Alloyangia pacifica: one gene and its partner. The protein of the gene in region 2 interacts with the protein of the main gene of each other region in a pairwise test. Links are inferred from orthologs where the notes say so. Each region holds a gene or a part of one and is shown on either strand. Other genes may lie near its edges. The genes, in order: ftsZ and rlmN.

Evidence for each region.
Region 1: the proteins of rlmN (region 2) and ftsZ interact in binary tests that used the Escherichia coli proteins (3 or more experiments, as listed by UniProt). The link is inferred for Alloyangia pacifica from one-to-one orthologs.

Annotation. Positions count from the first base shown.
Region 1 is NZ_CP022189.1:1,043,892-1,051,393, reverse strand. The notes cover bases 1,596-4,554. They hold ftsZ (cell division protein FtsZ), read right to left. Parts: upstream 3,924-4,554; coding sequence 2,268-3,923; downstream 1,596-2,267. Other genes in these bases: ftsA (cell division protein FtsA), read right to left, coding at 4,306-4,554; lpxC (UDP-3-O-acyl-N-acetylglucosamine deacetylase), read right to left, coding at 1,596-2,000. Outside these bases: DNA repair protein RecN, read right to left, coding at 1-84; CEW88_RS05095 (outer membrane protein assembly factor BamD), read right to left, coding at 112-966; more of lpxC, read right to left, coding at 1,080-1,595; more of ftsA, read right to left, coding at 4,555-5,637; CEW88_RS05075 (cell division protein FtsQ/DivIB), read right to left, coding at 5,637-6,557; CEW88_RS05070 (D-alanine--D-alanine ligase), read right to left, coding at 6,545-7,459. UniProt on the Escherichia coli protein: Essential cell division protein that forms a contractile ring structure (Z ring) at the future cell division site. The regulation of the ring assembly controls the timing and the location of cell division.
Region 2 is NZ_CP022189.1:2,548,321-2,555,765, forward strand. What follows is about bases 2,175-5,076. They hold rlmN (23S rRNA (adenine(2503)-C(2))-methyltransferase RlmN), read left to right. Parts: upstream 2,175-2,978; coding sequence 2,979-4,175; downstream 4,176-5,076. Other genes in these bases: CEW88_RS12335 (invasion associated locus B family protein), read left to right, coding at 2,287-2,814; CEW88_RS12345 (hypothetical protein), read left to right, coding at 4,279-4,704; CEW88_RS12350 (heavy metal translocating P-type ATPase), read left to right, coding at 4,804-5,076. In the rest of the region: phosphoserine phosphatase SerB, read left to right, coding at 99-965; CEW88_RS12330 (asparaginase), read right to left, coding at 1,081-2,097; more of CEW88_RS12350, read left to right, coding at 5,077-7,293; cueR (Cu(I)-responsive transcriptional regulator), read left to right, coding at 7,290-7,445.

The DNA of each region.
Region 1 (7,502 bases), 1.5 Mb from region 2 along the record:
GGTGAGCACGTTGAGGCCCGGCTGGAAGTTCAGGTCCAGCCGGTCGATGATCAGCAGATCTCGGATTTCAAGCGCTCGGAGCATCCATTCAGGCGGTCGAGCCGCTCTCCCTCAGATCCACTGGCCCTTGATCATCTGGCGGTACACCTGTGCCAGCCAGCTGTCGCCGGCGGCCTCAAGTTCCAGCCCGCGACCGGTCAGCAGCTTGTAGCTGTCCTGGTACCATTGCGTGCCTCGGTAGTTGTATCCAAGGATCGCCCCGGCACTCTGCGCCTCTTCAACCAGCCCCAGCGAAAGATAAGCCTCGACCAGCCGGTGCAGCGCCTCGGCGGTGTGGGTGGTGGTCTGGAAATCCTCGACCACGACGCGGAAGCGGCTGATCGCGGCACCGTAATTCTCGCGCTTGAGATAGTAGCGCCCGATCTCCATCTCCTTCGCCGCGAGGTGGTCGAAGGCGAGGTCGAACTTCAGGATCGAGCTGCGCGCGTATTCGCTGTCGGGATAGCGCTCGATCACCGTGCGCAGCGCCTGCAGCGCCTGGAAGGTCAGCCCCTGGTCGCGACCGACTTCCTCGATCTGGTCGTAATAGGACAGCGCCAGAAGATACTGCGCATAGGCGGCATCCTCGTCGCTGGGATAGAAGTCGATGTAGCGCTGTGCCGCCGAGCGGGAATTTTCATAATCCTTGGCCCGGTGGTAGCTGTAGGCCTGCATGATCAGCGCCCGCTTGGCCCAGTCCGAATAGGGATAGAGCCGCTCGACTTCGCCGAAGTAGTACGCAGCGCGCTCGGCGTCGCTACGCTCCATCTCGAACTCGCCGCGTTCGAAAATCTGCTCGGCGGTGTAGTTCTCGATCGGAACCCCGCCAGGGCCGGTTCCGGGCTGCTCTTGAGCCGAGCAGCCTACCAGGAGAATCGCGGAGAAAGCCGCCCCGATCACCGCATTTCGCGACCTGCCGCCTGCCATGCCCGACTTACCTCACATTCCTTGCCAAGCCCCCTCCGGGGCCTTGGCTCGGTCCTAGCACAGAAATTTCCGGGGCAAAACGCCTTAACGGCGATTTGAGCACGCCGCCGCTGTCAGGCAACCGCGGGGATCTCGTCGCGTTCGACACCGGCGCCTGGAAGGCGCGCGGACATCTGCGCATCGCACACTGTCAGCCGGTAAGCACCGTCTGTCGAGAAGAGCGCATGCAGCAGCTTGTTGGTGATCGCGTGGCCAGCCTTGAAGCCGGTATAATGGCCGATGATCGGCGCGCCAGCGGTGTAGAGATCGCCAAGGGCGTCGAGCATCTTGTGGCGCACGGCCTCGTCGGTGTGGCGCAGGCCACCCGGCGAAAGGACCTTGTCGCCATCGACCACGACGGCGTTCTCGTAGGTGCCGCCGAGCGCCAGTCCATTGGCCTGCATCGCGTCGACATCGGCCTGGCGGCAGAAGGTGCGGCTGTCGCAGAGCTCACGCACGAAGCTGCCGTTGGCGAGGTTGATCGCCTTGTCCTGGGTGCCGATCGCGGCGTCGGCGAAATCGATGTGGAACTCCATCGTGGTGCCCTGTCCCGGAGACAGGCGCGCCCAGCCACCTGGGGTCTCGACCTCGACGGTCTTGAGAATCTCGATGGCGCGGACCGGAGCACGCAATTCGCGCACGCCGCGCGCGAGGATCGCGCGAACGAAGGGTGCGGCGGAGCCGTCGACGATCGGAACCTCGGGACCGTCGATCTCGATCAGCGCGTTGTGGATGCCGCAACCGGCGAGCGCGGCCATCACGTGTTCGATGGTCGACACCGAGACGCCGGCGCGGTTCTTGATGAGGGTGCAGAGCGGCGAGATCTCGACCGCGTCGAAGCGGGCGGGGACGAGGGCGTCGCCGATTTCGATGTCCGTGCGCTTGAACCAGATGCCGTGCTCGGCGGCGGCCGGGCAAATGGTCATCCGGACAGGCGCGCCGGAATGAAGGCCCACGCCCTGGAAGCTCACTGCACTGCGGATCGTCGTTTGCACTTTGGTCACCTTTGTCTGGAGCGCCCCCTCCCCAGCGGCGCGCACCTTTGCTGGGAGGGAGATACTCACAGGGGGACAAGTTCTCAAATCAAGTATTGCAACGAAGTGAAACATGCGGGTTTCCTAATGGGCGGATGCACGCCGGACCTTCGCGAACCTCCGCCAAATACTTGGTTTACAACGAAAAACACCCTCTCTTCCGAGAGGGTGTTCCGACGCGCCTTGCGCAGATCGTGCACCCGCGCGAGCCCGCGCGGGTGAAATATGTCAGTTTGCCTGGCGGCGCAGGAAGGCCGGGATCTCGATCCGGTCCTGCTCGGGCGCCTCTTCCGGGGCCGGGGCGGGCGCCGGACGCTGGGCCTGCATCGGCGGCTGGCGGCGGGCCTGCGGCTGCGGTTGAGGCGCTGCCGGCGCAGCGGGCTGGGCCTGCTGTTCGTGGGCGTGGTGGCCAGTCATGCGGTTGATCAGCGAGTTGATCCCGAAGCGGGGCTTCTCGGCTTCCGGCGCGCGCTGCGGTTCGGCCTGCTGCGGACGCGCCCCGGCGGGCTGGCCCTGGCGGTTGTTGCGGGCCGCCGCGGCGTGCAGGCGCTTCATCGTGTCGGCCGAAGGCTGACCCGGGGCGCGCGGCGCCACGAAGCTGTCGGGCGCGACGTCGAGAGGCGCGTGGTCGGGCTGGCGCTGGACCGGCTGCGGGCGGTAGGCGGGCGGCGGCAGACCGTCATCGGTCTCGGCCACCTCCTGCTGGGCACCCCCCATCTCGCCGAAGAGCGACGGTTCGTCTTCTTCGTAGGTTTGCTGGGTTGCCACCGGAGCGTGCTGCGGCGCGGCCTGTGCGGCCACCGGCTGCGGGGCGACGGGCTGCTGCGGCGCCGGGGCGGCGGCAACGGGCTGTTCTTCCGGCTGGGCGAGCGGCTGCGACAGCGGACGGCGCGGCACGGGCATTTCACCCTGCGAGCCCGAAGCGTCGATGCCGGTCGCGACGACCGAAACCCGCATGCGGCCTTCCATCGTGTCGTCAAGGGTCGAGCCCACGATGATGTTGGCGTCTGCGTCCACTTCCTCGCGGATGCGGTTGGCCGCCTCGTCAAGCTCGAACAGGGTGAGGTCGTGGCCACCGGTGATGTTGATGAGCACGCCCTTGGCGCCCTTGAGGCTGATTTCGTCGAGCAGCGGGTTGGCGATGGCCTTCTCGGCGGCCTGGATGGCGCGATCTTCGCCGTCCGCCTCGCCGGTGCCCATCATCGCCTTGCCCATCTCGTCCATCACCGCGCGCACGTCGGCGAAGTCGAGGTTGATGAGGCCCGGGCGAACCATGAGGTCGGTCACACCCTTGACGCCTTGGTAGAGCACGTCGTCGGCAAGGCTGAAAGCCTCGGTGAAGGTGGTCTTCTCGTTGGCCAGACGGAACAGGTTCTGGTTCGGGATGATGATCAGCGTGTCGACCACCTTCTGCAGGTGCTCGACGCCGTCTTCCGCCTGGCGCATGCGCTTGGCGCCTTCGAACTGGAAGGGCTTGGTCACCACGCCGACAGTCAGCACACCGAGCTCACGCGCGGCCTGCGCGATGATCGGGGCCGCGCCGGTGCCGGTGCCGCCGCCCATGCCGGCGGTGATGAAGCACATATGCGCGCCCGCGAGGTGATCGACGATCTGCTCGATGCTCTCTTCGGCGGCCGCCGAGCCAACCGACGGGCGGGCGCCTGCGCCAAGACCCTCGGTCACCTTCACGCCAAGCTGGACCTTGGCGGTCGACAGGCTCTGCTGCAGCGCCTGCGCGTCGGTGTTGGCAACCACGAAGTCCACGCCTTCGAGCTGCTTGGTGATCATGTTGTTGACTGCGTTGCCACCAGCGCCGCCGACGCCGAATACGGTGATCCGGGGCTTGAGCTCTTCCTGGCCGGGCATCGAGAGATTGAGTGCCATGTGATGTTCCGCCTGTCGTTTATGACTTGTTTCGCGCCTGTCCTGCGCCTTGCGACAATTATTACCGGGATCCTAGCGCTGGGTCACGTAAAAAACACAGATCCACCACGAAATATGGCTTTAGGATTGACTATTCGCGCGAGATTTCGCCAGTCCCTACCAAGTCTTGCGTCTGACGCTGGCGGTAATACAACACACCTCAGGGACACCCCCTGCTTGGCAGAAGGCGCAGCCGAATCTCTTTGTCTGTGTCGGAGATGCCTGCTCGCCTCTCCCTGACCGCGTCTTGCGCGCGGATCAGCCTTCACATTACGCGGTTTCTCTGCGCGGCGTCACCCCGAACTCTTCGTGAACAGAGCGTTTTCTGCGGCAAGAAATGCGCTTACCAGTTGTCGCGGAACCACTTCACCGCTTTCAGGAGCGACCGCGAGGAATAGCGCTCGATCGGAATTTCGAAGTCCCACCATTCGTCCTGCGGATGCGCCGCGAAGAGGCACATGCCCACCGCCGAAGCAAAGCCCGGCCCGGTGACGGCCTGCGGCAGCCCGTGCACGCGCATCGGACGGCCAAGGCGCACCTGGCTGCCGAGGATCCGGCTCGCCAGCCCGTCGAGACCGGGGATCTGGCTCGCCGCGCCGGTCAGCACGATCTGCTGGCTCGGCAGATGCTCGAAGCCCGCCGCGTCGAGGCAGGCGCGCACCTCCTCGAGGATTTCCTCGACCCGCGGGCGCATGATGCCGATCAGCTCGGCACGGCTCACCTGCCGGCGGTCGTGGTGCCAGTCACCGGTGTCGCCCGAGATCTCGATCATCTCGCGGTCGTCCATCCCGGTGGCATGCACGCCGCCGTAGAAGGTCTTGATGCGCTCGGCCATGGCCATGGGGATCTGCAGCCCCATCGAGATGTCGCCGGTGACGTGATCGCCGCCCATCGGCACCGCGTCGCCGTAGATCATGTGCTTCTTCATGAAGATCGACACGCCGGTGGCGCCGCCGCCCATGTCGATGCAGGCCGCGCCCAGCTCCTGCTCATCCTCGACGAGCGCCGCGACGCCCGACACGTAAGCCGAGCTGGCGATGCCTGCGAGCTCGAGATCGCAGCGCTTGACACAATGGGCGAGGTTCTGGATCGCCTGGGCGTTGACCGTCAGCATATGCATGTCGCAGGTCAGCTCGCGGCCGATCTGCCCGCGCGGGTCACTGAGGCCCGAGCGATGGTCGAGCGCGAAGTTCACCGGCTGCGCGTGCAGCACCTCGCGGCCATGGCCCACGTCGGGCACGTCACAGGCCGAGAGCACCCGTGCCACGTCCTGCTCGGTCACCATGCTGCCGTCGATGCTCACCTTGCCGTCGAGCCCGTAGCTGCGCGGCTCGGCGCCCGAGAAGCAGGCGATGACGTGGTCGACCCGGATGCCCGCCATCTTCTGCGCCGCCTGCACCGCGGTGCGGATCGCGCGTTCCGTCTCGCTCATCGCGGCGATCTCCCCGAAGCGCACCCCGCGCGAGCGGGTGGTGGCCGCACCGATCACCCGAAAGCCCGCCTGACCAGCCAGCGAGCCGACGCCGCTGTCCGTGCCGCGCTCGGTGCCATCGAAGCGAAGCACCAGGCAGGCGATCTTCGAGCTGCCCACATCCAGCACCGCAACGACACCGCGCTGCATCGCCGCCTTGCGCATGTTGCGCATCGCGCGCTGGGACTCGTAAAGCTCGAACATTATCGTTTTTCCCCGGTCTCGATGGACTTGATCCGCCAGTATTCCTGTGCCGCGTCCTGATGCAGCCGCAGCGTCGGGCGCTGCGCCAGCCGCAGGTCCACCGCCGCGATGTCGCGTGAAAGCATGTCGACGGCGCCATCCATCGCCATCGCCCGTTCGAGCGCCTGCACGGCGCCCTCTTCGGGCAGCAGGATCCGCTGCCCCTCGTCCAGAACCACGTCCCAACGCCGGTTGCCGATGCGCTCCAACCCGCGCAGACGGCCCGCCAGCGGCGCCGCGGCAGCGAAGAGTTCAAGCGCCTCGGGCACGTCGGCCTCGGCCCCTGCCCCGGCGATCACCGGCAGTTCAGGATGCGCGGCACGGGTGCCCGCCGGACCGACGAAAACGCCGGTCTCGTCCCGCAACTCGAGCCCGCGCAGACCCCGCCAGAGCACCACGGGAACCCGCTCGACAACGGAGACCTCGAGCACCCCTCCCTGTTTGATCCGCAGGCTCGCCGATTTGACCGCGTCGAGCCCTGTGACGATGCCATGCATCTCTTCGAGGTCGAGGTCGAAGGAGCTGAGCGGGAAGTCCAACGAGAGGATCTCGCGCACGTCCTCCGCGACGCTCTCGCTGGCGCCGTCGATGGCCATGAGGTTGACGCGGAACTCCGGGCGGCCCTCGATCTGGTCACGCACCGACTGCACCGCGCCGATAAAGGCCTCGCGGTTGCTGTCGATCGAGAAATACCAACTCGCGCCGCCGAGCCCGACCAGGAACGGCAGCCCGAAGCGCAGCGAGAAGCGGAAGAGCGGCGTCAGCATGAGCCGCTCGAGCCGGTACTTCAGCCGCGACGGCGCCGGATCGGACCGGAATACCTGTGCGCGACCGGCCTGCGCCTGTGGCGCGCGGGCGGGCGCGGCTCCTACCTGTCGCATGAGGCGTCCTCCACCATCCAGCGGCAGAGCGCGCCGAAGGTCATGCCGCAGGCCTGCGCCTGCTCAGGGGCCAGCGAGGTGGGCGTCATGCCCGGCTGGGTGTTCGTCTCGAGCAGCACCAGCCCATCCAGACCGCGACTCTCGTCCCAACGGAAATCGGTCCGGCTGAGGCCGCGGCAGCCAAGCGCCTTGTGAGCGCGCAGCGCGTAATCGAGGCAGGCATCGAAGATCTGCTGCGGGATCTCGGCGGGCACCACGTGGCGTGAGCCGCCGGCCTTGTACTTGGCGTCGTAGTCGTACCAGCCCTCGGTGATGATGTCGGTCACCGTCAGCGCGCGGTCGCCGAGCACCGTAGTGGTCAGCTCGCGGCCCGGCGCATAGGTCTCGACCATCACCGTCTCGGGCATCTCCTCGGAGAGCTGCGGCGGCTGATTGGCGCCATCCATCACAAGGTAGACGCCGACCGAGCTGCCCTCGTTGTAGGGCTTCACCACATAGGGGGGCGGCAACAGGTGGCTGGCGGCAACCTCGGCCTTGGAGGCCAGCAGGCTGTCGACCACCGGCAGACCCACGTCGCGGTAGACCTGCTTGGAGCGTTCCTTGTCCATCGCCACGGCCGAGGCCAGCACGCCGGAATGGGTGTAGGGGATCCGCATCCACTCGAGCAGGCCCTGCACGCAGCCATCCTCGCCCCAGCGGCCATGAAGTGCGTTGAAAACGACGTCGGGAGACAGGTCCACAAGCCGCGCGGCCAAGTCGGGCCCCGCGTCTAGGTCGATCACCTCAAATCCCTCATTCCGCAAAGCGGCGGCACATTCCCGACCGGAACTCAGCGAGACCTCGCGCTCAGCCGAAGGTCCGCCCATCAATACCGCCACTTTGGGAGCTGCCCTGCTCGACATCCCCAAAACCGCCTCGTTGCGCGGGCCATGCCCGCCATGCCTG
Region 2 (7,445 bases):
CATTTCGTGCACATGCCGCCGCCCTCCCCGCCGCGGAGGCTGGAAAAGCCCCGCGCGCCGTGCCAGAAGCCGCCGCGTCAGACATTGGAGTGCTCCTCATGCAGATCGTCTCGCTCATCGCCCGCCCCGGCACATTGGACACCGCGCTGGTCGAGAGCCTGCGCAACGCCTTCGGCGGCGGTCCGGTCACCGTGCTCTCGGACGGTGAGGCGGCGGAATTCCCGGTCGAGGCAATGCCCGGCAATTTCGGGGAGGTGCGCAGCTCGCTTACCGCGCAAGCCGACGTCAACATCCTGCCCGCCGAGGGGCGCCGCAAGAAGATGCTGCTGGCGGACATGGACAGTACGATGATCCAGCAGGAATGCATCGACGAGCTGGCCGAGGAAGCCGGAGTCGGCGCGCATGTGAAAGAGATCACCGCCCGCGCGATGAACGGCGAGCTCGACTTCGAGGGCGCGCTGACCGAGCGCGTGGCGCTGCTCAAGGGCCTGCCGGAGAGTGTGATCGGCAAGGTGCTCGAGACCCGCATCACGCTGATGCCGGGCGGGCCCGAGCTGGTCGCGACAATGAAGGCGAATGGCGCCTATGCCGCGCTGGTATCGGGCGGCTTCACCGCCTTCACCGCGCGCGTTGCCGAGAGGATCGGCTTCGACGAGAACCGCGCCAACAAGCTGCTGGTGGAAGACGGCAAGCTGACGGGCGTGCCGGCGCAGCCGATCCTGGGGCGCGAGGCCAAGGTGCAGGCGCTGGAGGAGATCAGCGCGCGGCTCGGCATCTCCGAGGCAGACGTGCTGGCGGTGGGCGACGGGGCGAATGACCTGGGCATGCTCGGCCGTGCCGGCTTCGGCGTCGCGTTGCATGCGAAGCCCTCGGTTCAGGCGGAGTGCGACCTGCGGGTGAACCTCGGCGATCTGACGGCGCTGCTGTTCCTGCAGGGCTATGCCCGCAGCGATTTCGAGGGCTGAACGGACGGCGGTTGGGAAAGGAGCAAGGAGGGATCAGACCCTCTTGGCCTTCCGCCTATTCACCCCGGCGCGATTGCAAAGAGAAGAAGGGGCGCTCTTGGCGCCCCTTATCCTTTCATGCGGCAAAGAGCGTGTCGAGGGGACGGACCTCGCCGGTCACCAGCCCGTCGAAGTTGCACAGCTCGGGGTTGAGAAAACGGTGCACGTCGGGATGCGCCGGATCCGCGACGCCAAGCCGCACCAGAAGCGAGGCCATGACGCATTCCGCCGCGCGGGTTGCGCCGTCGAGAATCTTCACCGCGACGCCGAGGCCACGCTGCGGCAGGATCGCGACGAAATACCCCTCGGCGCCGGTCTTGATGGCAACCGGCTCGAGCGCGGCGCGCATCAGCAGCGTGCAGGCGCGGCCCTCGCCGGCGACGAGATCGGGATAGGTGTAGATCGACTCGACCAGCTGCGCCCCGGCGCGGCTGAGACCGTCGTAGCGGTGATGCGCGCCGGCGAACCAGGCCATGGCCCGCGCCATGCCAAGCATCGAGGTGGCAAGGTTTGGCGCCGAGCAGCCGTCGATGCCGTAGCAGGGGCTGACCTCGTCGGTGACGGTCTCGAAGGCGTCGCGCACTGCAAGTTGCACCGGGTGTTCGGGAAGAACGTAGTCCGGGCCCGCACCGAGATACTGGCTCAACGTCAGGAAGCCGGCGTGTTTGCCCGAGCAGTTGTTGTGCACCCGGCAGGGGCTTTTGCCCTCGCGGATCATCTGCAGTTTCAGCGCCTTGTCCCGGCTCGGCTGGGGGCCGCAGCGCAGGTCGTCGTCGGAGAGTTCGAGGTCGGCGAGCCAGGCCTCGACCGCCCCCACGTGCATCGGCGCGCCCTGATGCGAGGCGCAGGCGAGCGCCAGCTGCGGCGGCGTCAGGTGCCAGGCCTCGGCGGCGCCCGAGGCGACCAGCGGCAGGGCCTGAATCATCTTCGACGAGGAGCGCGGGTAGACCACCGCCTGCGGGTCACCCCAGGCCTCGACGATGCCGCCGGATGTGTCACAAATGACCGCATGGCCAAGGTGCAGGCTCTCGGTCAGCGGTCCGCGGCGAACCTCGACGAGGGGCACGGCAGCGGTGACGGTGTCTTGGGGCATGTGGGTCCTCACAAACGAGCGATATTCTGCCATCGGGGCTTTCTCGCCCCGCGTGTTTCGGTCTATTGTCCCGCCGTCGAGCACGAATGGTCGCGCCGGTCAAGAGACCGACAGATGTCTGGAACAGAGCTGTCACAGGTCGGGGCGCGAACGGGCAACAAGAGGCAAGCACGGCTGGAGGCTGCAGGTATGAAGTCAATTCTCGGTGGGGTTCTGGGCGCGGCGCTCGCGCTTGGCGCGACGGCTGCGGTTGCGCAGGAGGAAAGCACCAACCGGGTGAACGCGATCACCGACTGGTCGGTCTTCGAGGGGCAGAGCCCCCGCGAATGCTGGGCGGTGACCACCTACAAGGAAAGCGTCAACACCAAGGACGGCCGCGTCGTATCGGTGAAGCGCGGCGACATCCTGCTTATGGTCTTCTACCGTCCCGAGGCCAATGTGATGGGTCAGGTGGCGTTCACCGGCGGTTATCCCTTTGCGGGCGGCTCGACCGTGGCCGTGGACATCTCGGGCGAGAAGTTCGACCTCTACACCGAGGGGGAATGGGCCTGGCCGGCGACCCCGCAGGACGATGCCAAGATCATCGCGGCGATGAAGCGCGGCTCCGACGCGGTGCTCAGCGCCGGTTCGAGCCGCGGCACCAAGACCAAGGACACCTTCTCGCTGCTCGGCTTCACGGCCGCGGTGGAAGACGCCCAGAAGCGCTGCAGCGGCTGAGCCGCAGGCACGTCGCCCTCGGGGCCGAAAGGCCGCAGGTCTGTTGAATTTTTCCGGGGCCATCCGCAGATGAGCTTCTTCAAGGGAACGCGCCTGCGCGTTCCCTTTGACTTATTGCAGCCGAATCCTGTATGGAGAGGCCTTCTTTTTCCGAGGATGACGTGATGACTGCCAGCGCGCCGATCACCCAGGACGTGGTGACGATCCCCCGCAAGCTGCCGGAAGACGGCAAGCTGAACCTCGTCGGGCTGACCCGCGACGCCCTGCGCGCCGCGTTGATCGAGGCCGGAACGCCAGAGAAGCAGGCGAAGATGCGTGTGGGTCAGATCTGGCAGTGGGTCTATCACTGGGGCGTGCGCGACTTCGCCGAGATGACCAACCTCGCCAAGGACTACCGGACGCTGCTCGATGACAAGTTCACCATCGACCTGCCCGAGATCGTCTCGAAACAGGTTTCGGAAGACGGCACCCGCAAGTATCTCGTGCGGATCGCCGGCGGACACGAGGTCGAGGTGGTCTACATCCCCGAGGAAGACCGTGGCACGCTCTGCATCTCGAGCCAGGTGGGCTGCACGTTGACCTGCTCGTTCTGCCACACCGGCACGCAGAAACTGGTACGCAACCTCACCGCGGGCGAGATCATCGGCCAGGTCATGCTAGCACGTGACGACCTCGGCGAGTGGCCCGAACCCGGTACAGGCACCGGCGAGAGCGGGCCGCGCCTCTTGTCGAACATCGTGCTCATGGGCATGGGCGAGCCGCTCTACAACTTCGACAACGTGCGCGACGCGATGAAGATCGCCATGGACGGCGAGGGGATCGCCCTGTCGCGCCGCCGCATCACCCTCTCGACCTCGGGCGTGGTGCCGGAGATCGCCAAATGCGCCGAAGAGATCGGCTGCCTGCTGGCCGTAAGCTTCCACGCCACCACCGACGAGGTGCGCAACAAGCTTGTGCCGATCAACAAGCGCTGGAACATCGAAGAGCTGCTGAACACCCTTCGCGAGTATCCGCGCTTGTCGAATTCCGAGCGCATCACTTTTGAGTATGTGATGCTCAAGGACGTGAACGACACCGATGCCGATGCGCGCCGCCTGGTGAAGCTGATCCAGGGCATTCCCGCCAAGATCAACCTCATCCCGTTCAACGAATGGCCCGGCGCCCCCTACCAGCGCTCGGATTGGCCGCGGATCAAGCAGTTCGCCGACATCATCTACAAGGCAGGTTACGCCTCGCCGATCCGTACCCCGCGCGGCGAGGACATCATGGCCGCCTGCGGCCAGCTGAAATCGGCCACCGAACGCGCCCGCAAATCGCGCAAGCAAATCGAGGCCGAGACTGGCCTCGGCGGCGCGGCTTGACTTACCTGATTTAAACAATCAGGATTACCTCACCCAGCCAGTCCCGTCTTCGGGACAGCCCGGATCGACGGCCCTTCAGGGGCGACTGGCTGGGAGAGGTTCCATGCGACATGAACGGTTCGACCGGGTGGCTCTGCGCCCCGCGGAAACGCGGGTGGTACAGCTGCTGCGGCTCTGGCGCGAGGCGGACGAGGCCACTGCGCAGCTCGAGCTGCGCGATGCGCTCGGGTTCAGCCGCGCGCGTTCCTGCCTGCGCGCCTTCGGGGACTTCGCCGAGATCCTGACCCGCCACGGCTGGCACGGGCCGCTGATTCTGCCCACCGACGCCTTGGGCGTCTCGGACGACGAGCGCGCGATCGCGCGTTTCGTCATGACCGCCACCGAGCAGGACCGCGACCTCGCGCTGGCCGAGGCCGCCATGCTGGTGCTGCCGGCGCATATCCTGCCGCTCGCCAATGCCGCCGAGCGGGTCGGCCTGCCGCTGCTCTGCGAGGAATGCCGCAGGCGGCTGGAGTGTTCGCTCAACTGACCGCTGCCTCCATCGCACAATGCGACACTGGGCCCCTTGACCTTCCAGTGACTGGAACCCCTATGTAGGGAGCCGACCAGTATTGGAAGGAGTCGCGCCATGGCCCAAGACAGCCTGCGCTTCGAAGTGACGAAGATGACCTGCGGCGGCTGCGCCGGACGCGCGCAAAGGGCGCTCGCGGGGGTCGAGGGGGTCACCGACGCCTCGGTGAACCTCGCGACGAAGATGGCGCATGTGGAGGGCAGCGCCGGCGTCCCTGCCCTGCGCGCCGCGCTCGACAAGGCGGGCTACCCGGCGCGCGAGGCTGCCCTGCGCCTCGGCATCGCGGGGATGAGCTGCGCCTCCTGTGCGGGGCGTGTGGAGCGGGCGCTGGCGGGTGTACCGGGTGTGCTCTCGGCCAATGTGAACCTCGCCAGCGAGACCGCCGAGGTGAAATTGCTCGCGGGCTCCGCCGAGGCTGCCGCGCTGATCCGCGCGGTCGAGGGGGCGGGTTACAAGGCCAGCCTCACCAGCGACGACAGCGCCGAACAGGCGGCGCGCAAGACCGCCGAGCAGGCGGCGCTGAAGCGTGACCTGATCATTGCCGCCGCGCTGACAGCGCCAGTCTTCCTGATGGAGATGGGCGGGCATTTCATCCCCGGCATGCATCATTTGATCGCCGCGACCATCGGCACCACCAGCGCCTGGTTCATCCAGTTCGTGCTGGTCACCGCCGTGCTCGTGTGGCCGGGCCGGCGCTTCTACCAGATCGGCCTGCCATTGCTGCTCAAGGGCGCTCCGGACATGAACTCGCTGGTCGCGCTCGGCACGCTGGCGGCCTGGCTCTATTCCACCGTCGCGCTCTTCCTGCCCGGGCTGCTGCCCGAGGGCACGCGGGCGGTCTATTTCGAGGCCGCGGCGGTCATTGTCACGCTGATCCTGCTCGGTCGATTCCTCGAGGCGCGGGCGAAGGGCCGCACCGGGGCGGCGATCAAGCGGCTGGTCGGGCTGAAACCCTCAACCGCGCGGGTCGAGCGCGGCGGCGAGATCACCGAGCTGCCGATTGCCGACGTAACGCTGGGCGATGTGCTGCATGTCCGCCCCGGCGAGCGCATCGCAGTCGATGGCGAGGTGCTCACCGGGCGCTCCTACGTCGATGAAAGCATGATCACCGGCGAACCCGTGCCCATCGAGAAATCCGAGGGCGCCACGGTCGTTGGCGGCACGGTCAACGGCGCGGGCGCACTCAGTTTCCGGGCGACGGCTGTCGGCGCAGACACCATGCTGGCGCGGATCATCGCCATGGTCGAAGAGGCGCAGGGGGCCAAGCTGCCGATCCAGGCGCTCGCCGACAAGGTGGTGATCTGGTTCGTGCCGGCGGTCATGGCCGTGGCTGCGCTGACCTTCCTGGCCTGGCTCATCTTCGGCCCCTCCCCCGCCCTCACCTACGCGCTGGTCGCCGGGGTCTCGGTGCTGATCGTCGCCTGCCCCTGCGCCATGGGGCTCGCCACGCCGACCTCGATCATGGTGGGCACCGGGCGGGCGGCCGAACTGGGTGTGCTCTTCCGCAAGGGGGACGCGCTGCAGCGGCTTGAAAGCGTCGGCATCGTCGCCTTCGACAAGACCGGCACGCTAACAGAGGGCCGCCCCGAGCTCGTGCGCAAAACCGCCGCGCCGGGCTTCGCCGAGGCCGAGGTGCTGCGCCTTGCCGCCAGCGCCGAGCAAAGCTCGGAGCATCCCATCGCGCGGGCGCTGGAGCGCGCCGCCGAGGGCCCCCTTCCAAAGGCCGAGGACGTCGAGGCGATCGCGGGGCATGGTCTCAGCGCCACCGTGGACGGCCGCCGCATCCTGGTTGGCGCCGCCCGACTGATGGCGCGCGAGGGCATAGATCTCGGCCCGCTCAGCGCCGCGCATGACGAGATCGCCGGTGCCGGGCAGACGCCCGTGCTGGTTGCGGTCGATGGGCAGATCGCCGGGGCGTTGGCCGTCGCCGACAAGGTCAAGCCGGGGGCCAGGGCGGCGGTTGCGAAACTGCACGAGATGGGGCTCAAGACCGCGATGATCACCGGCGACACGCGCGCCACGGCGCGGTCCATCGCCGCCGAGCTCGGCATCGACCACGTCGAGGCCGAGGTGCTGCCCGAAGGCAAGCGCGACGCGGTGCGGGCGCTGCGCGATGAGCATGGCGCCGTGGCTTTCGTCGGGGACGGCATCAACGACGCCCCGGCGCTGGCCGAGGCCGAGGTGGGTCTCGCCATGGGCACCGGCACGGATGTCGCCATCGAAAGCGCCGACGTGGTTCTGGTCTCGGGTGACACGAAAGGCGTGGTCGAGGCGGTGCATCTCAGCCGCGCGGTGCTGCGCAATATCCGGCAGAACCTCTTCTGGGCCTTCGGGTACAACGTCGCGCTGATCCCGGTGGCGGCGGGTGTCTTCTACCCGGCGTTCGGCACGCTGCTCTCGCCGATGCTGGCGGCGGGGGCGATGGCGCTTTCGTCGGTCTTCGTACTGAGCAACGCGCTGCGGTTGCGACGGCTGGTCCCCGCCATGCCGCCAGAGACCCGCCCGCACCGGGCACAAGGCCACAGCCACGAGGAGGCGCACGTATGAACATCGGAGACGTCGCGATCCGCGCCGGGCTGCCGCCCAAGACCATCCGCTATTACGAGGACATCGGCCTCGTGACCCCACACCGCGGCAGCAACGGGTACCGCGCCTTCACCGAACGGGACGTGCACAAGCTGGCCTTCCTGGCACGGGCC